3 regions of the Kitasatospora sp. NPDC088391 genome follow, and region 2 is predicted to be linked to each of the others. Evidence: riboswitches for the same ligand, from Rfam matches in the RefSeq annotation. Region 2 holds a riboswitch; each other region holds the start of a gene.
What was found. A riboswitch is a leader RNA that binds a small molecule or an ion and turns the genes downstream of it on or off. The one in region 2 is predicted to bind cobalamin.
Positions count from the first base shown of each region.

Region 1: another riboswitch for cobalamin. It lies ahead of ACIQBJ_RS22680 (ribonucleoside-diphosphate reductase subunit alpha); the one in region 2 lies ahead of ACIQBJ_RS03310 (prenyltransferase/squalene oxidase repeat-containing protein).
Region 3: another riboswitch for cobalamin. It lies ahead of ACIQBJ_RS33605 (HoxN/HupN/NixA family nickel/cobalt transporter); the one in region 2 lies ahead of ACIQBJ_RS03310 (prenyltransferase/squalene oxidase repeat-containing protein).

Region 1 covers NZ_JBIVNB010000007.1:313,595-319,550, reverse strand. Annotated here, with positions in the region: gene ACIQBJ_RS22695 (histidine phosphatase family protein) at 1-335, shown strand, start outside; gene ACIQBJ_RS22690 (helix-turn-helix domain-containing protein) at 363-1,337, opposite strand; gene ACIQBJ_RS22685 (GNAT family N-acetyltransferase) at 1,607-2,122, shown strand; cobalamin riboswitch at 2,249-2,376, shown strand; gene ACIQBJ_RS22680 (ribonucleoside-diphosphate reductase subunit alpha) at 2,550-4,964, shown strand; gene ACIQBJ_RS22675 (ribonucleotide-diphosphate reductase subunit beta) at 4,985-5,956, shown strand, end outside.
Region 2 covers NZ_JBIVNB010000001.1:774,291-780,246, forward strand. Annotated here, with positions in the region: gene metE (5-methyltetrahydropteroyltriglutamate--homocysteine S-methyltransferase) at 1-1,858, shown strand, start outside; cobalamin riboswitch at 2,118-2,251, shown strand; gene ACIQBJ_RS03310 (prenyltransferase/squalene oxidase repeat-containing protein) at 2,352-3,947, shown strand; gene ACIQBJ_RS03315 (hypothetical protein) at 3,944-4,939, shown strand; gene ACIQBJ_RS03320 (CbiQ family ECF transporter T component) at 4,936-5,956, shown strand, end outside.
Region 3 covers NZ_JBIVNB010000018.1:10,276-16,231, reverse strand. Annotated here, with positions in the region: gene ACIQBJ_RS33620 (M24 family metallopeptidase) at 1-193, opposite strand, end outside; gene rpmG (50S ribosomal protein L33) at 323-487, shown strand; gene ACIQBJ_RS33610 (XRE family transcriptional regulator) at 547-1,122, opposite strand; gene ACIQBJ_RS33605 (HoxN/HupN/NixA family nickel/cobalt transporter) at 1,226-2,335, opposite strand; cobalamin riboswitch at 2,366-2,577, opposite strand; gene ACIQBJ_RS33600 (ArsR/SmtB family transcription factor) at 2,668-3,030, shown strand; gene ACIQBJ_RS33595 (DUF6445 family protein) at 3,049-3,741, opposite strand; gene ACIQBJ_RS33590 (Fpg/Nei family DNA glycosylase) at 3,826-4,632, opposite strand; gene ACIQBJ_RS33585 (helix-turn-helix domain-containing protein) at 4,718-5,284, opposite strand; gene ACIQBJ_RS33580 (NAD-dependent epimerase/dehydratase family protein) at 5,387-5,956, shown strand, end outside.

The sequences.
Region 1 (5,956 bases), on a different contig from region 2:
AGGCCGCGATCGAGCGCGACCACCCGGCCGAGGCGGAGCGCCGGCGGCGGCTGGGCGAGCTGTACTACCGGCCGCCGGGCGGCGAGTCCTGGCTGGACGTGGCGCTGCGGGTCCGCGACCTGCTGCGCGACCTGTGCGAGGAGGAGGCGGGGCGGCCGGTCCTGGTGGTCGCGCACGACTGCACGGTGCTGATGCTGCGCCAGGTGCTGGACCGGCTCGGCGAGGAGGAGCTGCTGGCGCTGGACCCGGTGGCGAACTGCTCGGCCAGCGTGTGGCGGGCCCGGGACGGGCGGCTGCGGCCGGCCGGCTGGAACCGGACCGAGCACCTGTCCTGAGGGCGCGGCGGGCGCCCGGGAGCCCGCTCAGACGCTCTGTCGCACCCCGGCCCGGCCGGTCCCGCCGAAGGCCCGCCGGTAGGCCAGCGGGGTGGTGCCGAGCCGGCGGCCGAAGTGGTGCCGCAGGGTGGCGGCGTTGCCGAAGCCGCAGCGGGCGGCGACCGCGTCGACGCTCTCCTCGGTGGACTCCAGCAGGCGCTGCGCGAACAGCACCCGCTGGCCGGTCAGCCAGCGGTGCGGGGTGGTGCCGGTCTCCTGCTGGAAGCGCCGGGCGAAGGTCCGCGGCGACATGTGGGCGCGCCGGGCGAGGTCCTCGACGCTGCTCTCCCGGTCGAGGTGGCGGCGCATCCAGTCGAGCACGCCGGTCAGCGAGTCGGCGCCGTCCTCGGGCAGCGGGCGGCTGATGAACTGGGCCTGGCCGCCCTCCCGGTGCGGGGCGACGACCATCCGGCGGGCGATCCCGCGGGCCACCTCGGCGCCCTGCTCCTGGCGGACCAGGTGCAGGCAGGCGTCGATGCCGGCGGCGGTGCCGGCCGAGGTGATCACCGGGTGGTCGTCCACGTACAGCACGTCGGGTTCGACGGTGGTGAGCGGGAAGCGGGCGGCCATCAGGTCGGCGTACTGCCAGTGGGTGGTGGAGCGGCGGCCGTCGAGCAGTCCGGCGGCGCCGAGCAGGAAGCTGCCGGAGCAGATCGACAGCAGCCGGGCGCCGCGGTCGTGGGCGGCCCGCAGCGCCTCGATCAGCACGGCCGGGTACTGCTCGCGAATGCCGGTGGCGGTGGCGATCACCAGGTCGGCCTCGGCGATCCGTTCGGGGCCGTGCGGGACGTGGACGTCGAAACCGGCGTGGGTGCGCATCGGGCCGGGGCGGTCGCCGACCAGGCCGAACTCGTAGACCGGCAGGCCGGCCCCGCTCCGGTCCAGGCCGAAGACCTCGCAGGCCACGCCCAGTTCGAAGGGGTGGATCTCCTCCAGCACGATCACCGCGACGTTGCTCAGCATCCGCCCAGCATGGCAGTGGCAGGATTTCGCGGCAATGGGGCGTTCCTGCCACTCGTCGCGGCGGGCGCCGGGCGGGAGGGTGGAGCCATGACCACCGCGCTCGCCCTGCTGGGCTTCCTCGGCAGTTTCGGACTCCTCGGCGTCCTGGTCGGCCGCGACCTGGAACGCACCACCGCCCACGGTCGCTCGGACCGGCACCGGCCCACCGGCTACCCCTACGACCCGGACCTGCACGACCCGCGCCGGAGCGCGTCCGGCACACTGTCCGGATGCGCTCCCCGATCGTCCGCCGCGCCCTCGACCACGACCTCGCCGCAGCCGCGGAGGTCACCGTCGAGGCTTTCGTCGGCGACGGCCACACCCGGCCCGACTCCGACTACGTCCACCTCCTCCGCGACACCGCCCGCCGCAACCGGGAGGCCGAACTCCTGGTCGCCGTCGACGACGCGGGAACCGGAGCCGTGCTCGGCTGCGTGACCTTCGCCGCGGGCGGCACCCCGTGGGCCGACATCGCCGGGCCGGACGAGGGCGAGATCCGGATGCTCGCGGTCGGCGCGGCGGCCCGCGGCCGCGGCGTCGGCCGGGCCCTGGTGGCGGCCTCGATGGACCGCAGCCGGGAACTCGGCCTGGCCGGGATGGCGTTCTCCACCCGTCCGGAGATGCGCCACGCCCACCGGATCTACGACGCGCTGGGCTTCGCCCTGGCGCCCGAGCGCTACTGGTCGCCGCACCCCGGCACCGACCTGCTGGTGTACACGACGCGGTTCCCGCACGCACCGTCCTAGGGCGCTCCCCCGGCCCCCGGCGGGCCGTCCCCGACGGCCCGCCACCGGTGTTTTCGTTGTCTACGCGCGGCGCCACCGACACGACACGCTCTACTACATCTGGTGCTTCCAGCTCCAGCCGCCACTACATGTATGCTCACTCTCGCTGTCGACGCAGGGGAACCCGGTGCGAGTCCGGGACTGCCCCGCAACGGTGAGCGGGCTGTAGCGACGCCCGCAGAGTCCGAGGACCTGCCGACGGTGTGCGACACGGCATCCCCGCAGACGCCATGCAGCACAGCTTTGCCGTCCGGTCTCGCGGGCGGACCGGGGGTGGTCTTCGGCGCGCCGGAACGCGTACGCGTTCCTCCGTGCTGCCCTCCCCTGGCCGCGTACGGTCCCGGACACCCCGAGCCACGTCCGCCGCCGCCACAGGAGAGAGTGCGCCTTGACCGTCGCCGCCTCAGTCACCCTGCCGTCCCAGGGAACCGCCGACGCCTTCACCGACCCCGGTGCGGCGCTGCTCCGGCTGCTCACCGACCGCAGCACCGATCTCCCCCAGGTGGACCCCGGCCACGTCGCCGCCGCCGCGCTGCGCGGCCGCCACGCCGGCTCGGACTTCGCCGAGCTGCGCGGGCTGGCCGTGGAGGCCGCCGCGTCGATGATCGCCGAGGACCCGCAGTACTCGAAGCTGGCCGCCCGCCTGCTGGCGCTGGAGATCCGCGACGAGGCCGCCACCCAGCAGGTCACCTCGTTCTCCTCCTCGGTGGCCGTGGGCCACGCCGAGGGCCTGATCGGCGACGCCACCGCCGCGTTCGTGGCCGAGCACGCCGACCTGTTCGACTCGCTGATCGACGAGTCGGGCGACGACCGCTTCGAGTACTTCGGCCTGCGCACCGTGCAGTCCCGCTACCTGCTGCGCCACCCGATCACCCGCAAGGTGGTCGAGACCCCGCAGCACTTCCTGCTGCGCGTGGCGGCGGGCCTGGCGGTCGGCACCTCCCAGGAGTCGGTGCGCGAGGTCGCCGAGCTGTACACCCTGATGAGCCGCCTGGAGTACCTGACCAGCTCGCCGACGCTGTTCAACTCCGGCACCCGGCACCCGCAGATGTCCTCCTGCTACCTGCTGGACTCGCCGCTGGACAACCTGGACTCGATCTACAACCGGTACGCCCAGATCGCCCGGCTGTCCAAGCACGCCGGCGGCATCGGCCTGTCCTACTCGCGGATCCGCTCGCGCGGTTCGCTGATCCGCGGCACCAACGGCAAGTCGAACGGCATCGTGCCGTTCCTGCGCACCCTGGACTCCTCCGTGGCGGCGGTCAACCAGGGCGGCCGGCGCAAGGGCGCGGCCTGCGTCTACCTGGAGACCTGGCACGCCGACATCGAGGAGTTCCTGGAGCTCCGCGACAACACCGGCGAGGAGGCCCGCCGGACCCACAACCTGAACCTGGCGCACTGGATCCCGGACGAGTTCATGCGCCGCGTGAACGCCAACGCCGACTGGTCGCTGTTCTCCCCGGCCGACGTGCCCGAGCTGGTCGACCTGTGGGGCGCCGAGTTCGACGAGGCGTACGTCAAGGCCGAGCTGGCCGGCAAGGCCGTCCGCACCATCCCGGCGCAGACCCTGTACGCCCGGATGATGCGCACCCTGGCGCAGACCGGCAACGGCTGGATGACCTTCAAGGACGCCTCCAACCGGGCCGCCAACCAGACCGCGCTGCCGGGCCGCACGGTGCACTCCTCGAACCTGTGCACCGAGATCCTGGAGGTCACCGACGACTCGGAGACCGCGGTCTGCAACCTCGGCTCGGTCAACCTGGGCGCGCACGTCGCCGCCGGCGCCACCGCCGCCGACCTGGCGAACGCGATGGACTGGGACCGGCTGGACGCCACCGTGCGCACCGCGGTGACCTTCCTCGACCGCGTGATCGACATCAACTTCTACCCGACCACCGAGGCCGGGACGTCCAACTCCCGCTGGCGGCCGGTCGGCCTGGGCGTGATGGGCCTCCAGGACGTCTTCTTCCAGCTCCGGCTGGACTTCGACTCGGCCGAGGCGAAGGCCCTGTCCACGCTGATCGCCGAGCGCATCATGCTCACCGCCTACGAGCGCTCCGCCGACCTGGCCGAGCAGTTCGGCCGGCACGAGGCGTACGGCGAGACCCGCGCGGCCCGCGGCCAGCTGCACATCGACCACTTCGGCAGCGCGGACCCGCGGTGGACGGAGCGCTGGGACGCGCTGCGCGCCCGGATCGCCACCACCGGCCTGCGCAACTCGCTGCTGCTGGCGATCGCCCCGACCGCGACCATCGCGTCCATCGCGGGCGTCTACGAGTGCATCGAGCCGCAGGTCTCCAACCTGTTCAAGCGCGAGACCCTCTCCGGCGAGTTCCTCCAGGTCAACCCGTACCTGGTGCGCGAGCTGAAGGAGCTGGGCGTCTGGGACCAGCAGACCCGGGACGCGCTGCGCGACGCCAACGGCTCCATCCAGGAGTTCAACTGGCTGCCGCAGGAGGTCCGTTCGCTGTACCGCACGGCGTGGGAGCTGCCGCAGCGCGCCCTGATCGACCTGGCCGCCGCGCGCCAGCCGTACATCGACCAGAGCCAGTCGCTGAACCTGTTCATGGCGGCGCCGACCATCGGCAAGCTCTCCTCGATGTACTCGTACGCGTGGAAGGTCGGTCTGAAGACCACCTACTACCTGCGCTCGCGCCCGGCGACCCGGATCGCCCAGGCCGCGTCCGGCGCCACCCGCACCGCCGCCCCCGTGCCGGTGCAGACCCCTTCCCTCTCCCAGGCCGAGCAGGACGCCATCGCCTGCTCGCTGGAGAACCCCGAGTCCTGCGAGGCCTGCCAGTGAGCACCGACGACCGGAAGAAGATGCTGCTCGACCCGGGCTTCGAGCTGACGCTCCGTCCGATGCGCTACCCGTCGTTCTACGACCGGTACCGGGACGCGATCAAGAACACCTGGACCGTGGAGGAGGTGGACCTGCACTCCGACGTCGCCGACCTCGCCAAGCTCTCCGAGGGCGAGCGGCACATGATCGGGCGGCTGGTCGCGTTCTTCGCCACCGGTGACTCGATCGTCTCCAACAACGTGGTGCTGAGCCTCTACAAGCACATCAACTCCCCCGAGGCCCGCCTGTACCTGTCGCGGCAGCTGTTCGAGGAGGCCGTGCACGTCCAGTTCTACCTGACGCTGCTGGACACCTACCTGCCCGACCCGGAGGACCGCAACGCGGCCTTCGCCGCGGTGGAGAACATCCCCTCCATCGCGCAGAAGGCCCAGTTCTGCTTCAAGTACATGAACGCGGTCGACCACCTCGACTCGCTGCAGTCCAAGGACGACCGCCGGGCCTTCCTGCTCAACCTGATCTGCTTCGCGGCCTGCGTCGAGGGCCTGTTCTTCTACGGCGCGTTCGCCTACGTGTACTGGTTCCGCAGCCGCGGCCTGCTGCACGGCCTGGCGACCGGCACCAACTGGGTGTTCCGCGACGAGTCGATGCACATGGACTTCGCGTTCTCGGTGGTCGACACCGTCCGCGAGGAGGAGCCCGACCTCTTCGACGACAAGATGGCGCGGCAGGTCACCGAGATGCTGGAGGAGGCCGTCGAGGCCGAGCTCCAGTTCGCCCGCGACCTGTGCGGCGAGGGCCTGCCCGGCATGAACACCGAGTCGATGCGCGAGTACCTGCAGGCGGTCGCCGACCAGCGGCTGGCCCGCCTCGGCCTGCCGGTCCGGTACGGCTCGACCAACCCGTTCGGGTTCATGGAGCTGCAGAACGTCCAGGAGCTGACCAACTTCTTCGAGCGCCGGGTCTCCGCGTACCAGGTCGCCGTCGAGGGCTCG
Region 2 (5,956 bases):
CTACCGGGCCCGCCCGGTGCTGCTCGGCCCGGTCACCTACCTGCTGCTCGCCAAGCCCGCGCCCGACGGGCCCGCCGACTTCGAGCCGCTGACCCTGCTGGACCGGCTGCTGCCGGTGTACGCCGAACTGCTGGCCGACCTGCGGGCGGCGGGCGCCGAGTGGGTGCAGTTGGACGAACCCGCGCTCGTCCAGGACCGCACCCCGGCCGAGCTGAACGCCACCGCCCGCGCCTACCGCGCGCTGGGCGCGCTGACGGACCGTCCGAAGCTGCTGGTCGCCTCGTACTTCGAGCGCCTCGGCGAGGCGCTGATCACGCTCTCCAAGGCCCCGGTGGACGGCCTGGCGCTGGACTTCACCGGCCCGGCGGCCGGGAACCTGACCGACCTGGCGGCCGTCGGCGGCCTGCCCGGCAAGCGGCTGGTCGCGGGCGTGGTCGACGGCCGCAACGTGTGGATCAACGACCTGGGCGCCTCGCTGACCACGCTCGGCACCCTGCTCGGCCTGGCCGGCACGGTGGACGTCGCCCCGTCCTGCTCGCTGCTGCACGTGCCGCTGGACACCGCCGCGGAACGGGACGTCGACCCGCAGATCGGCCGCTGGCTGGCGTTCGCCCGGCAGAAGGCCGCCGAGACGGCGCTGCTGGCCCGGGCCCTGCGCGAGGGCTCGCCCGCGATCGCCGCCCCACTCGCCGCCAACCGGGCCGACCTGGCCTCCCGCGCCGCCTCCCCGATCACCCGCGACCCGGCCGTCCGGGCCCGGGCCGCCGCCGTCACCGACGCCGACACCCGCAGGGGCGCCGAGTACGCCGTCCGGGCCGCGGCGCAGCGGGCCCGGCTGCAGCTGCCGCTGCTGCCCGCCACCACCATCGGCTCCTTCCCACAGACCGGCGAACTGCGCACCGCCCGGGCCGAGTTGAACGCGGGACGACTGGACGCGGCGGACTACCGCAAGCGGATGGAGGCCGAGGTCCGCGAGGTGGTCGCGTACCAGGAGCGGGCCGGGCTGGACGTGCTGGTGCACGGCGAGCCCGAGCGCAACGACATGGTGCAGTACTTCGCCGAGCAGCTGACCGGCTACCTGGCGACCCGGCACGGCTGGGTGCAGTCCTACGGCACCCGGTACGTGCGGCCGCCGGTGCTGGCGGGCGACATCTCCCGTCCGGAGCCGATGACCGTCGACTGGTTCGCCTACGCGCAGGGCCTCACCGACCGCCCGGTCAAGGGCATGCTGACCGGCCCGGTCACCATGCTGGCCTGGTCGTTCGTCCGCGACGACCTGCCGCTCGCCGACACCGCCCGGCAGGTCGCGCTCGCCCTGCGCGACGAGGTCGTCGACCTGGAGGCGGCGGGCGCCGCCGTGATCCAGGTCGACGAGCCCGCGCTGCGCGAGACGCTGCCGCTGCGCCGCGCCGGGTGGCCCGCGTACCTCGACTGGGCGACCGACGCGTTCCGGCTCACCACCTCCGGGGTCCGCGCCGACACCCAGGTGCACACCCACATGTGCTACGCCGAGTTCGGCGACATCCTGCACGCCATCGAGGAGTTGGACGCGGACGTGATCTCGCTGGAGGCCGCCCGCTCGCACATGCGGATCGCCCGGGAACTCGGCGACGCCGGCTACCTCGCCGAGGTCGGCCCGGGCGTGTGGGACATCCACTCCCCGCGCGTGCCGAGCACCGAGGAGGCGCTGCGCCTGCTGCGGGCCGGGCTGGCGGCGATCCCGGCCGAACGCCTGTGGGTCAACCCCGACTGCGGGTTGAAGACCCGCGGCTGGCCGGAGACCCGGGCCTCGATCGACAGCCTGGTCGCCGCCGCCCGCACCCTGCGCGCGGAACTGCGGGACCGGCGGATCGACTGACACGGCACCGGTCCGGGCAGGCGGGCACACCGCCCGCCCGCCCGGACCGGCCGGAGCGGTCGGGGGCGGCGGCGGCCCGGATCGGGCGGGCGGCTCGCACCGGTGGCGCGCGGCCGGCAGGTGACGTACCCGACACCGCCCTGCCGCCATGGTCCGCCCCGGCAACCAACTCCCTTGTCGTGTTGACCAGTTGCGCATGCTTCGAGCTGCTCGGGGTGCGGCCTGCCCGGTGGGCGGCCACGTTGACGCACCCTCAGCCACCATGGTCTGATGAGCGGGTTTTCCACCTCGACAGCCAGGGGAAGCCGGTGCGATTCCGGCGCTGACCCGCAACCGTGACCCCGCCCGCCCGGTGGGGGAGCCGGAATGCCTGGCCGCGAGGGTTCGTCAGCACCACATGCGTCGTCGCGGACTACGACGCAGTCGGTACGGGGGCTCGTCCGCCGTCCGCTGCCCCGTCACACCCCGCCGCGACCCGATCAGGGAGTCACCGGTGAGGGTCAGTCACAGCAGCACCAGCACGCACCCGTCCAGAGGTCGCGGCCGCCGCCCGGCCGCCGTCCTGCTCGCCACGCTCGTCGCGGCCGCCACCACCGGCACCCTGCTGCTCGGGCGCCCGGGCCCGGCGAGCGCCACCGGCATCGACCTGCTGCACGACGGACCGGGCCTCTTCTGCCGGACCGCCACCGGTACCCCGGTCCCGGCCCCGGCCGCCGAGCCCTGCGGCGACGACCCGATCCCGTCCGCGAGTTCGGACCCGAGCACCCGGGCCGCCCGCACCCCCGACCTGGCCAGGGCCGGCGGCTACCTCACCGACCCCGCCCGCCTGGTCGACGGCCACTACTACGAGGGCTTCCCCGACTTCGCCGACTTCGGCCTGACCATCGACACCGCGTTCGCGCTGGCCGCCACCGGCACCGACGACGCGGCGCTGCGCCGGATCGCCGACTTCCTGGACCAGCGGGGCAAGGACCGCTCCGACCGGTCCGTCGACGACTGGACGGCGATCGGCACCGAGTGGGCGGGCGGCGGCTCGATCGGCAAGGAGGCGCTGCTCGCCGAGGTCCTCGGCCGCGACCCGCGGAACTTCGGCGGGCACGACCTGATCGCCGCCCTCGACGGGACGGTCTGCGACCACGCGGACGCGGACGCGGGCTGCGACGGGCCCGGCAACCACCAGTGGGCGCAGTCGGTGTTCGCCCAGTCCCTGGCCGTGATCGCCCAGGTCCGGGCCGGGCACGCCGAGCAGGCCGGGCCCGCGATCGCCTACCTGCGCGGGCTGCAGAACGCGGACGGCTCCTGGCCCAGCCTGATCCCCGACTCCCACACGCCGGACGTGGACTCCACCGCGATCGCGGCGATGGCCCTCGACCTGCTGCCCGACCAGGGGAGCAGGCAGGCCGTCGAGCGGGCCCTCGGCTGGCTGGCCGACCGGCAGCTGCCGGACGGCGGCTTCCCCGGCTCGGCGGGCAACTCGGTCAACTCCGCCGCCCTCGCCGTCCAGTGCCTGAGCCTGCGCCAGGGCACGTACGCGGCCCGGATCGCCCGGGCCGCCGAGTTCCTGGCCGGGCAGCAGAACCCGGACGGCGGATTCGCCGTCGCCGCCGACGGCCCGCGCACCTCCGACGTGCGCGCCGCCGCCCAGGCCGCGGGCGGGGTGACCGGCCGCTCCTTCGGCACGCTCAGCCACCGGTTGGACGGGGGCACCGGCACCCCGGAGCCCAGCGGCTCGCCCTCGCCCTCGCCGTCGCCGTCCGCTTCCGGCTCCCCGTCCCCGTCCGCATCCGGCTCCCCGTCCGCATCCGGCTCCGCATCCCCGTCCCCGTCCGCATCCCCGTCGGACTCCCCGTCCGCGCCGCCGTCCGCTTCCGGCTCCCCGTCCCCGTCGGACTCCCCGTCGCCGTCCGCGTCCACGCCCTCGCAGGGCGACTCCCCCGGCACGGGCAGCGGCCCCTCCGCGGGCGGGCTGGCGTCCACCGGCACCGACGCCCTCGAACTCGTCCTTCCCGGCGTGCTGTTGACCGTGGCCGGCGGTGCGGTGCTGGTCGCCGTCCGGCGGCGGACGAAGGCCGACGGGGGCGAGCGGTGAGCGGGCGGCTCGCCCGTCCGGCCCGGCTGGGCGCGGCGGCGGGGGCGGTCCTCGCGGTGGCGCTCGGCGGCCTCGCCCCGTCGTCCGCGCACGCGGAGGCGCTCCCGATGGACCAGTGCACGACCAGCCGGAACGTGGTACTGGCGATCGACTTCGGCCGCTGGGGCGGACCGGTGCTGCGCGCCTGCGGCAGCACGCCCACCACCGGCTACCAACTCCTCAACCAGGGCGGCTGGAAGACCACCGGCACCCAGCACGACGGCCCCGGCTTCATCTGCCGGATCGGGTACAGCGGCTACCAGGGCGGCAAGCAGTTCCCGCCGCCCGAGCAGGAGAAGTGCGTGCTGACCCCGCCGGCCACCACCTACTGGTCGTACTGGCACGCCGATCCGGGCCAGCACACCTGGTCCTACAGCCGGTTGGGCGCGATGAGCTACCACCCGCTGCCGGGGAGCGTCGACGCCTGGGTGTTCGGCGAGACCGACATCGGCGGCTCCCGGGGCGGCCCGTCCTTCTCGCCGGACTCGGTGCGCGCCCTCGACTCCGATGCGGACAGGTCGAGTTCCGGCGGCACGAACGGAGGCGGCACGGGCGGTTCGTCCGGTGGCGGCACTGGCGGGGGCGGCACCGCCGGGAGCACGGGCGGAGGCGGAAGGCCCTCCGCTCCGACGCCCCGGACGGGCAACGGCACCACCGGCGGCGGGAGTTCGAGTGATCCGCCGCCCGCCGGAACCGCTCCGGAGCCGTCGGACAGCGCCCCGGCCGCCGCTTCCGACACCCCGGGGCCGGAGGCGTCCCCGTCCGACGCCCCGTCCCCCGCCGCGAGCGGCTCCTCCTCCGCCTCGGTGGACGCCGCGCCGCTCGCGGACGCCCCGCGCTCCTCCTCCGGTTCGATCGCCCCGGTGGTGACGGGCGTGGTGCTGGTGGCCGCGCTGGGCACCGCGACGGCGGTGGTGGCGGTGCGCCGCCGCCACCGGGCGGACCGCGAGTGAGCGGCGACCGGCGCGTCCCGCGCGACCTGCATCCGCTGGCCTGGTGGGCGTGGGCGCTGGCGGTGGGCACGGCGGCGTCCCGGACCACCAACCCGCTGCTGCTCCTGCTGGTCCTGGCGGTGCTGGGCTTCGTGGTGACCGCGCGGCGCACCGAGGCCCCGTGGGCGCGCGGCTTCACGTACTACCTGTGGCTGGCGTTGACGATCGTGGCGGTCCGGGTGCTGTTCCGGTGCGTGTTCGCCACCGGGGTGACGCCGGACGACCACGTGCTGCTGACCCTGCCGCACCTGCCGACGCCCGCCTGGTACGCGGGGATCTCGATCGGCGGGCCGGTGTCGCTGGAGGCGGTGCTGTCCTCGGCGGTGGACGGGCTGCGGCTGGCCTGTCTGATGTGCTGCGTCGGCGCGGCCAACACGCTGGCCAACCCGAAGCGGGCGCTGCGGGTGCTGCCGGGGGCGCTGTACGAGCTGGGGGTGGCGGTGACGGTGGCGCTGAGCGTCGCCCCGCAGCTGGTGGCGAGCGTCCAACGGGTCGGCCGGGCCCGGAGGTTGCGGGCCGGTCGGGCGAAGGGCCTGCACGCGCTGCGCGGGATCGTGGTGCCGGTGCTGAGCGACGCGCTGGACCGTTCGCTGCACCTGGCGGCGGCGATGGACTCGCGCGGCTACGGCCGGTCCGGCGCCGCGACCGGGGCCTCCCGCAGGCTGACCGGCGTCCTGCTGCTGGCGGGCATGGCGGGCCTGTGCACCGGCCTGTACGGGCTGCTGGACGGGACGGCCCCGGCCTGGCTGGGCCTGCCCGCGCTGGCGGCCGGGTCGGCGCTGTGCGTGGCGGGCCTGGCGCTGGGCGGGCGCCGGGTGCGGCGCACCACCTACCGGCCGGACCCGTGGCGGGGCGCCGAGTGGGGGGTGGCGGGCTGCGGCCTCGCCGCCGCCGTCCTGCTGTGCGGGTCGGTGGGCTACGACGCGACGGCCCTCAACCCCTCGCTGTACCCGCTGGGTTGGCCGTCCCTGCCGCTCG
Region 3 (5,956 bases), on a different contig from region 2:
GCTCGGCGGGCTCGGGCTGCTCGGGGCGGGCCAGCAGCGCGCGCTCGCGGGTGAGCAGCAGCGCGGCACCGCGGGGCGCGCCGCCGGTCAGGTAGCGGACGTTGGCGGCGCGCGTGATCAGCGCCGCGTCGGCCCCGGAGGCGCTGCAGTGCTCACGGAGGCGTTCGCGTCGGGCGGAGTGCGCGTCGGACATGTCCCGAGCGTACGAACGGGGGCCCGGGGGCGCCCGTCGGGACCGGCCGACGGGTGGGGAATGCCCGGCGGGGCGGCCGTGTTGTGGCCTGGTGAAAACGGCAATCGTTGCCGGGAGAGGGAGGCCGAGATGGCACGCAGCGAACTGCGACCGGTGATCACGCTCCGGTCGACGGCGGGCACGGGGTTCGCGTACGCGACGCGGAAGAACCGCCGCAACGACCCGGACCGGATCGTGCTGCGCAAGTTCGACCCGGTGGCGGGGCGGCACGTGGAGTTCCGCGAGGCCCGCTGACGACGTGACGGACCGCGGAGGGGCCCCGGGCGGTGTGCCCGGGGCCCCTCCGCGGTCCGTCACGCGCCGGGCGGGGGGACCGAGACCACCATGGTGACCAGGCACGGGGCGGCGCCGTCGTTGCGGTAGCCGTGGGCGGCACCGGCCTCGTAGGAGGCGGTGGAGCCGGCCGGGACGCGGTGCTCGCGGCCGTCCAGGAGGAGGGTGAGGACGCCCTCGTCGACCCGGGCGATCTCGACGGTGCCGGGCGGGTGCGGGTCGGAGGTATGCGCCTCGCCGGGCTCCAGCCGCCAGGACCACAGCTCCAGCGGGCCGGGCGCCTCGGCGCCGTTCAGCAGGGTGCCGCTGCCGCCCGCGGGGCCGGTCCACAGCCGGACGGCCTCCTCGGCGGGGACGATCCGGACGGCGGAGGAGGCGTCGTAGTCGAGCAGCCGGGCGATCGAGACGCCGAGGGCGTCGGCGAGCCGGACCACGGTGCCGACGCTGGGGTTGGTGCGGGCCTGTTCGATCTGCACCACCATGCCGCGGCTGACGCCGGAGCGGGCGGCGAGGGCGTCCAGGGTGTGGCCGCGCTCGGTGCGCAGGCGCTTGAGGTTGCGGGCGAGGGCCTGGGTGACGAGGTCGGCGTCCGGCACGGGCGGGTCCACTGTTCTGCTCGGGCCGGCGCGGTGCCCGGGGCGGGGCCGCGCCGGCGTCGAAGGGTCCACCGACTGTACTGCGGGCCGGGCCGACGGGGCGTCAGGAGAGCTGCGCGAAGGCCCGGGAGCGCCGGGCGATCCGCCAGTAGCCGATCGCGGCGGCCCAGACCACGACGAACAGGCCGACGATCACGAAGCCGACGTTGTCCAGGCTGAGGCCGGCGATCCAGCCGGTGACGGGGTCGTCCAGGTCGAACTTGTCGTGCAGCACCGTGATCAGCTCGATGGTGCCGATCACGAACGCCACCGCGATCGACAGGCCGGTGATGGTCAGGTTGTAGTACACCTTGCGGACCGGGTTGGCGAACGCCCACTGGTAGGCGAAGTTCATGAACGTGCCGTCCAGGGTGTCGAACAGGCTCATCCCGGCGGCGAACAGCAGCGGCAGGCAGACGATCGCGTACCAGGGCAGGCCGGAGGCCGCGCCGGAGCCCGCCATCACCATCAGGGTCACCTCGGTCGCGGTGTCGAAGCCCAGGCCCAGCACCATGCCGACCGGGAACATCTGGCCGGGCCGGGTGATCGAGCGGGTGGCCCGGTTCAGCACCCGGGCCAGGAAGCCCCGGGCGGCCAGGTGCTTCTCCAGCTCGGCCTCGTCGTACTGCCCGGCCCGCATCGCCCGGAAGACCCGCCAGATGCCCAGCAGCGCCACCAGGTTGAGCGCCGCGATCAGGTACAGGAAGGCCCCGGAGGCGGTGGTGCCGATGGTGCCGAGCACCTGGTGGGTGGTCGAGTCGTCGTCCATCAGGGTGCCCGCGAGCGCCGCGCCGCCGGCCACCAGCGCGGCCATCAGCACCACCATCGAGGAGTGCCCGAGGGCGAACCAGAAGCCCACCGAGACCGGGCGGCGGCCGTCCGCCATCAGCTTGCGGGTGGTGTTGTCGATCACCGCGATGTGGTCGGCGTCGAAGGCGTGCCGCATGCCCAGCGTGTACGCGGTGACGCCCAGGCCGACGCCGAACACCTGGGTGCCGACCTGGTACTTGTGCGGCGCCACCAGGAACAGCAGCGTCCCGAACGCCACCACGTGCAGGGCCAGGATCACCAGCATCAGGCCGGCCGTGCGCAGGGTGTCCTCGCGCCGCCAGCGGAACGACGGCAGGGGGGAGCCCGCAGCGGCTGCGGGCAGGGTCGATTCGGACGCGGTCATCCGCGGATCACGCTCCAGCACCTCGTGGATCACTTCGTGAGATGCCGTGGCCGGTCTCCTGGCTGACGGGGTGTTGCGCGCCGGCTCCCGGCCTTCCCGGCCGCGAACGGCCAGTGGCGCGAGGTGGGGGCCGACGACTCCCCGATCACAGTGGCGAGGGCCGCTCCGGACTCCTGCGACGACGCTCCCGCGTCGAGCACAGTGCACCGGTCTTCCCGAACACCACGGCCCGCCCACGGTAGGGCCGGTGGCCCCACAGCTGCAAGGCTGCACAGGCGTGCAGGTGTCCGCGGTGTCCAAGATCACTCCCGGGCGGTGCCAGAATGACCGCCATGCACCTCGTACCCGCGGACCGCGCCGGACAGCGCACCATCGACGGGCACCGGGTCTGCGAGGCGATCGCCGCGATCGGCGACGCCGAGCACGTCCGGGCCTGGGCCGAGCGCTTCGCGCTGCTCGCCGACCCCGGGCGGCTGGCCCTGCTGCTCGCGCTGCACCGCACCGGGCCGCTGGCCGTCACCGACCTCGCGGTCGCCACCGGCATGCGCGACCCGGCGGTCTCGCAGGCGCTGCGCCTGCTGCGGGCCGCCGGACTGGTCGCCGGGGAGCGGGACGGGCGGGTGGTGCGCTACCGGCTGGTCGACCCGGCGGTGGCGGAGGTGCTGGCGCACGGGGTGCTCGGCGAGCGGGACTGACCCGCCGTCAGGGGCGGTTCAGGCCATCCAGAAGAAGACCGCGGTCATCCGCTTCTCCGCCAGCGTCGCGCCGTGGTACTCGGTCGCGGTGTGGATCAGGTTGGCGGTGTAGAGCAGCAGCCGGTTGTAGCGGTGCGGGACGGCCAGGTCCTCGGTGAAGGAGTCCGGCGGCACGAAGCGGGTGCCCAGGGCGTCGACCAGGTTGTTGTGCGGGGCGACCACGCTGTTGCCGCCGAGCCGGCCGCCGGGGAAGCTCTGCCGGTAGAAGCTGGTGCCGCAGCGCTTGGGCACGCCCGGGTTGAGGTACAGCACGGCGGCGTAGCGGCAGAGCGAGCGCGAGTCGGTGTGCGGGCGCGGCTCGCTCTCCCCCGCGCCCACCACCTGCACGCAGTTGTGGTTGAAGGTGCCGCCCTCGGCCTCGTCCAGCGCCCAGATCCGCTCGGCGCCGACGGTGTCCCGGACCAGCTTCTCGACGTGCGCCAGCTCGTCCGGCTCCAGGCCGGGCATCGCGCGCAGGCCGGGCCAGGACTCCGGCTTGTGCGGGTAGCCCTCGTCCCAGTCGGTGCGGGCCAGGTGCCGGGCGCGGACCGCGTCCGGGTCGGGCAGGACGTCGTCCAGCACCCAGTAGTCGCGCCCCCTGGTCGGCTTGCGGTACGGCAGGACGGGCAGCGCCGGGGCGGGGCGGGAGCCGCGGAACGGAGGAACGGACATGGCCCCGACAATAGGAGCGCCGTTCCGGGCCCTCGCCCATGGCCTGGTCAACCTTGCGTCAAGGCTTGGCGGCGTGACGGAGCGTCAGGTCCGCTGGCAGCGGGGGCACCAGAACAGGTTGCGGGCGGCCAGCTCCTCCGTCCGGACCGGGGTGCCGCAGACCAGGCAGGGCTGGTCCTGGCGGCGGTAGACGTAGACCTCGCCGCCGTGGTCGTCCACCCGGGGCGGGCGGCCCATCGCCTCCGGGGTGTGCTCGGGCCGGACGGTGTCGATCCGGCCGGCCTCGACGCCCTCGCGCATCAGGGCGACCAGGTCGGCCCAGATCGCGTCCCACTCGGCGCGGGTGAGGTCGCGGCCCGCGCGGTGCGGATCGATGCCGAGCCGGAACAGCACCTCGGCGCGGTAGACGTTGCCGACGCCCGCCAGCACCTTCTGGTCCATCAGCAGCGCGGCCACCGTGCTGCCGCTGCGGGAGATCCGCTGCCAGGCCGGGTCGCCCGCCTCGCCGGGGCGCAGCGGGTCCGGCCCGAGGCGGCGGTGGACGGCGGCCTTCTCGGCCGGGGTGAGCAGTTCGCAGGCCGTCGGGCCGCGCAGGTCGGCGTAGCCGCTGCCGTTGGCCATCCGCAGCCGGACCTGGCCGACCGGTTCCGGGGCCTCGCCGGTGCCGAAGTCGTACCTGCCGTAGAGGCCCAGGTGGATGTGCAGCCACTGCTCCCCGAAGCCGAGGAACAGGTGCTTGCCGTGCGCCTCGGCCTCGTCCAGCGCCTTCCCGTCGATCAGGGCGGCGCCGTCCGCGAAGCGCCCCTGCGGGCTCGACACCCGGACCGGGCCGCCCCCGAACAGTTCGTGGTTCAGCCTGGCCAGGCGGTGGATCACATGCCCCTCGGGCACCGGCGTCAACTCCTCGGTCGTGGTGGTCGCGAGGAGTCCATCCTCCCAGGCCGGACGGACAGTCCGGGCGGGCCTCCCGGGCCGTTCAGAGCTCGGCGGCGGCGGCCCGCAGGGCGGCGAGTCCGCGGTGGGCGAGGGCGGTGAAGTCCTGGCCGGGACGGGCGACCCAGGAGGCCAGGGCGGTGCGCAGGGCGAGCAGGGTCAGTTCGGCGGTCAGTTCGGCGGCCGGGTCGGGGACGCCGCGCCCGCGCAGCGCGCCGGCGAGGGCGTCGGCCAGGGCCGCGCGCTTGAGGAGTTCGCGCTCGGCGAGTTCGGGGGTGACCGCCACCACCTGCCGGCGGTCCCGGACGGTGTCGTACCGCTCGGGGACGAAGGCGTGCGCACCCGCCGCGGCGAGGGCCTCCTCGGCGGCCCGCAGCGGCCCGGCCCCCGGCGGGGCGGCGGCGATCGCGTCGGTGAGCAGCCGGGCCAGGGCGTCCCCGCCGGAGAGCACCTCGCGCTTGTCGGCGAAGTGCCGGAAGAAGGTGCTCTTGGCCAGGCCCGCGCGCTCGGCGATCTCGGCGACGGTGGTGCGGTCGTAGCCCTGCCGGGCGAAGAGCTCCAGCGCGGCGCGCTCCAGCCGCTCGCGGGCGTTCGGGTCCCATCTGGCCATGGGCGGAGTCTACGTGCGCCCAGTGACAGGACATGGTCGCATCACTGGGTTCGGCGAGCTATGGTGATGGGACAAAGTCTCATCACTTGGAGGTCCGCCGCCATGCACGTCTTCCTCACCGGGGCCACCGGCCACCTCGGCTCCGCCCTCGTCCCCGACCTGCTCGCCGCCGGCCACCGCGTCACCGGCCTCGCCCGCTCCGACGCCTCCGCCGCCGCGCTCGCCGCCCTCGGCGCCGACGTCCGCCGTGGCGACCTCGACGACCTCGACGCCCTGCGGGCCGCCGCCGCGAGCGCCGACGGCGTCGTGCACCTCGCCTTCAAGCACGAGGCGATGCTGAGCGGCGACTACGCCGGGGCGATCGCCGACGACCTCCGGGTCGTCCGGGCCCTGGCCGAAGCACTCGCGGGCACCGGCAAACCCCTGGTCGGCACCGGCGGGACGGGCGGCGGCAGCGTCCCGGGCCGGATCTCGCTGGAGAGCCGGGTCGCGCCCGGTGCGCCGCGCACCGAAGCCGAGCAGGTCCTGGTCGACGCCGCCGCCGACGGCGTGCGCGCCAGCGTCGTCCGCCTCCCCCCGGTCGTGCACGGTCCGCTCGACCGGCACGGCTTCGTGCCCCGCCTGATCCGCACCGCCCGCGCCACCGGCTTCTCCGGCCACCTCGGTGACGGC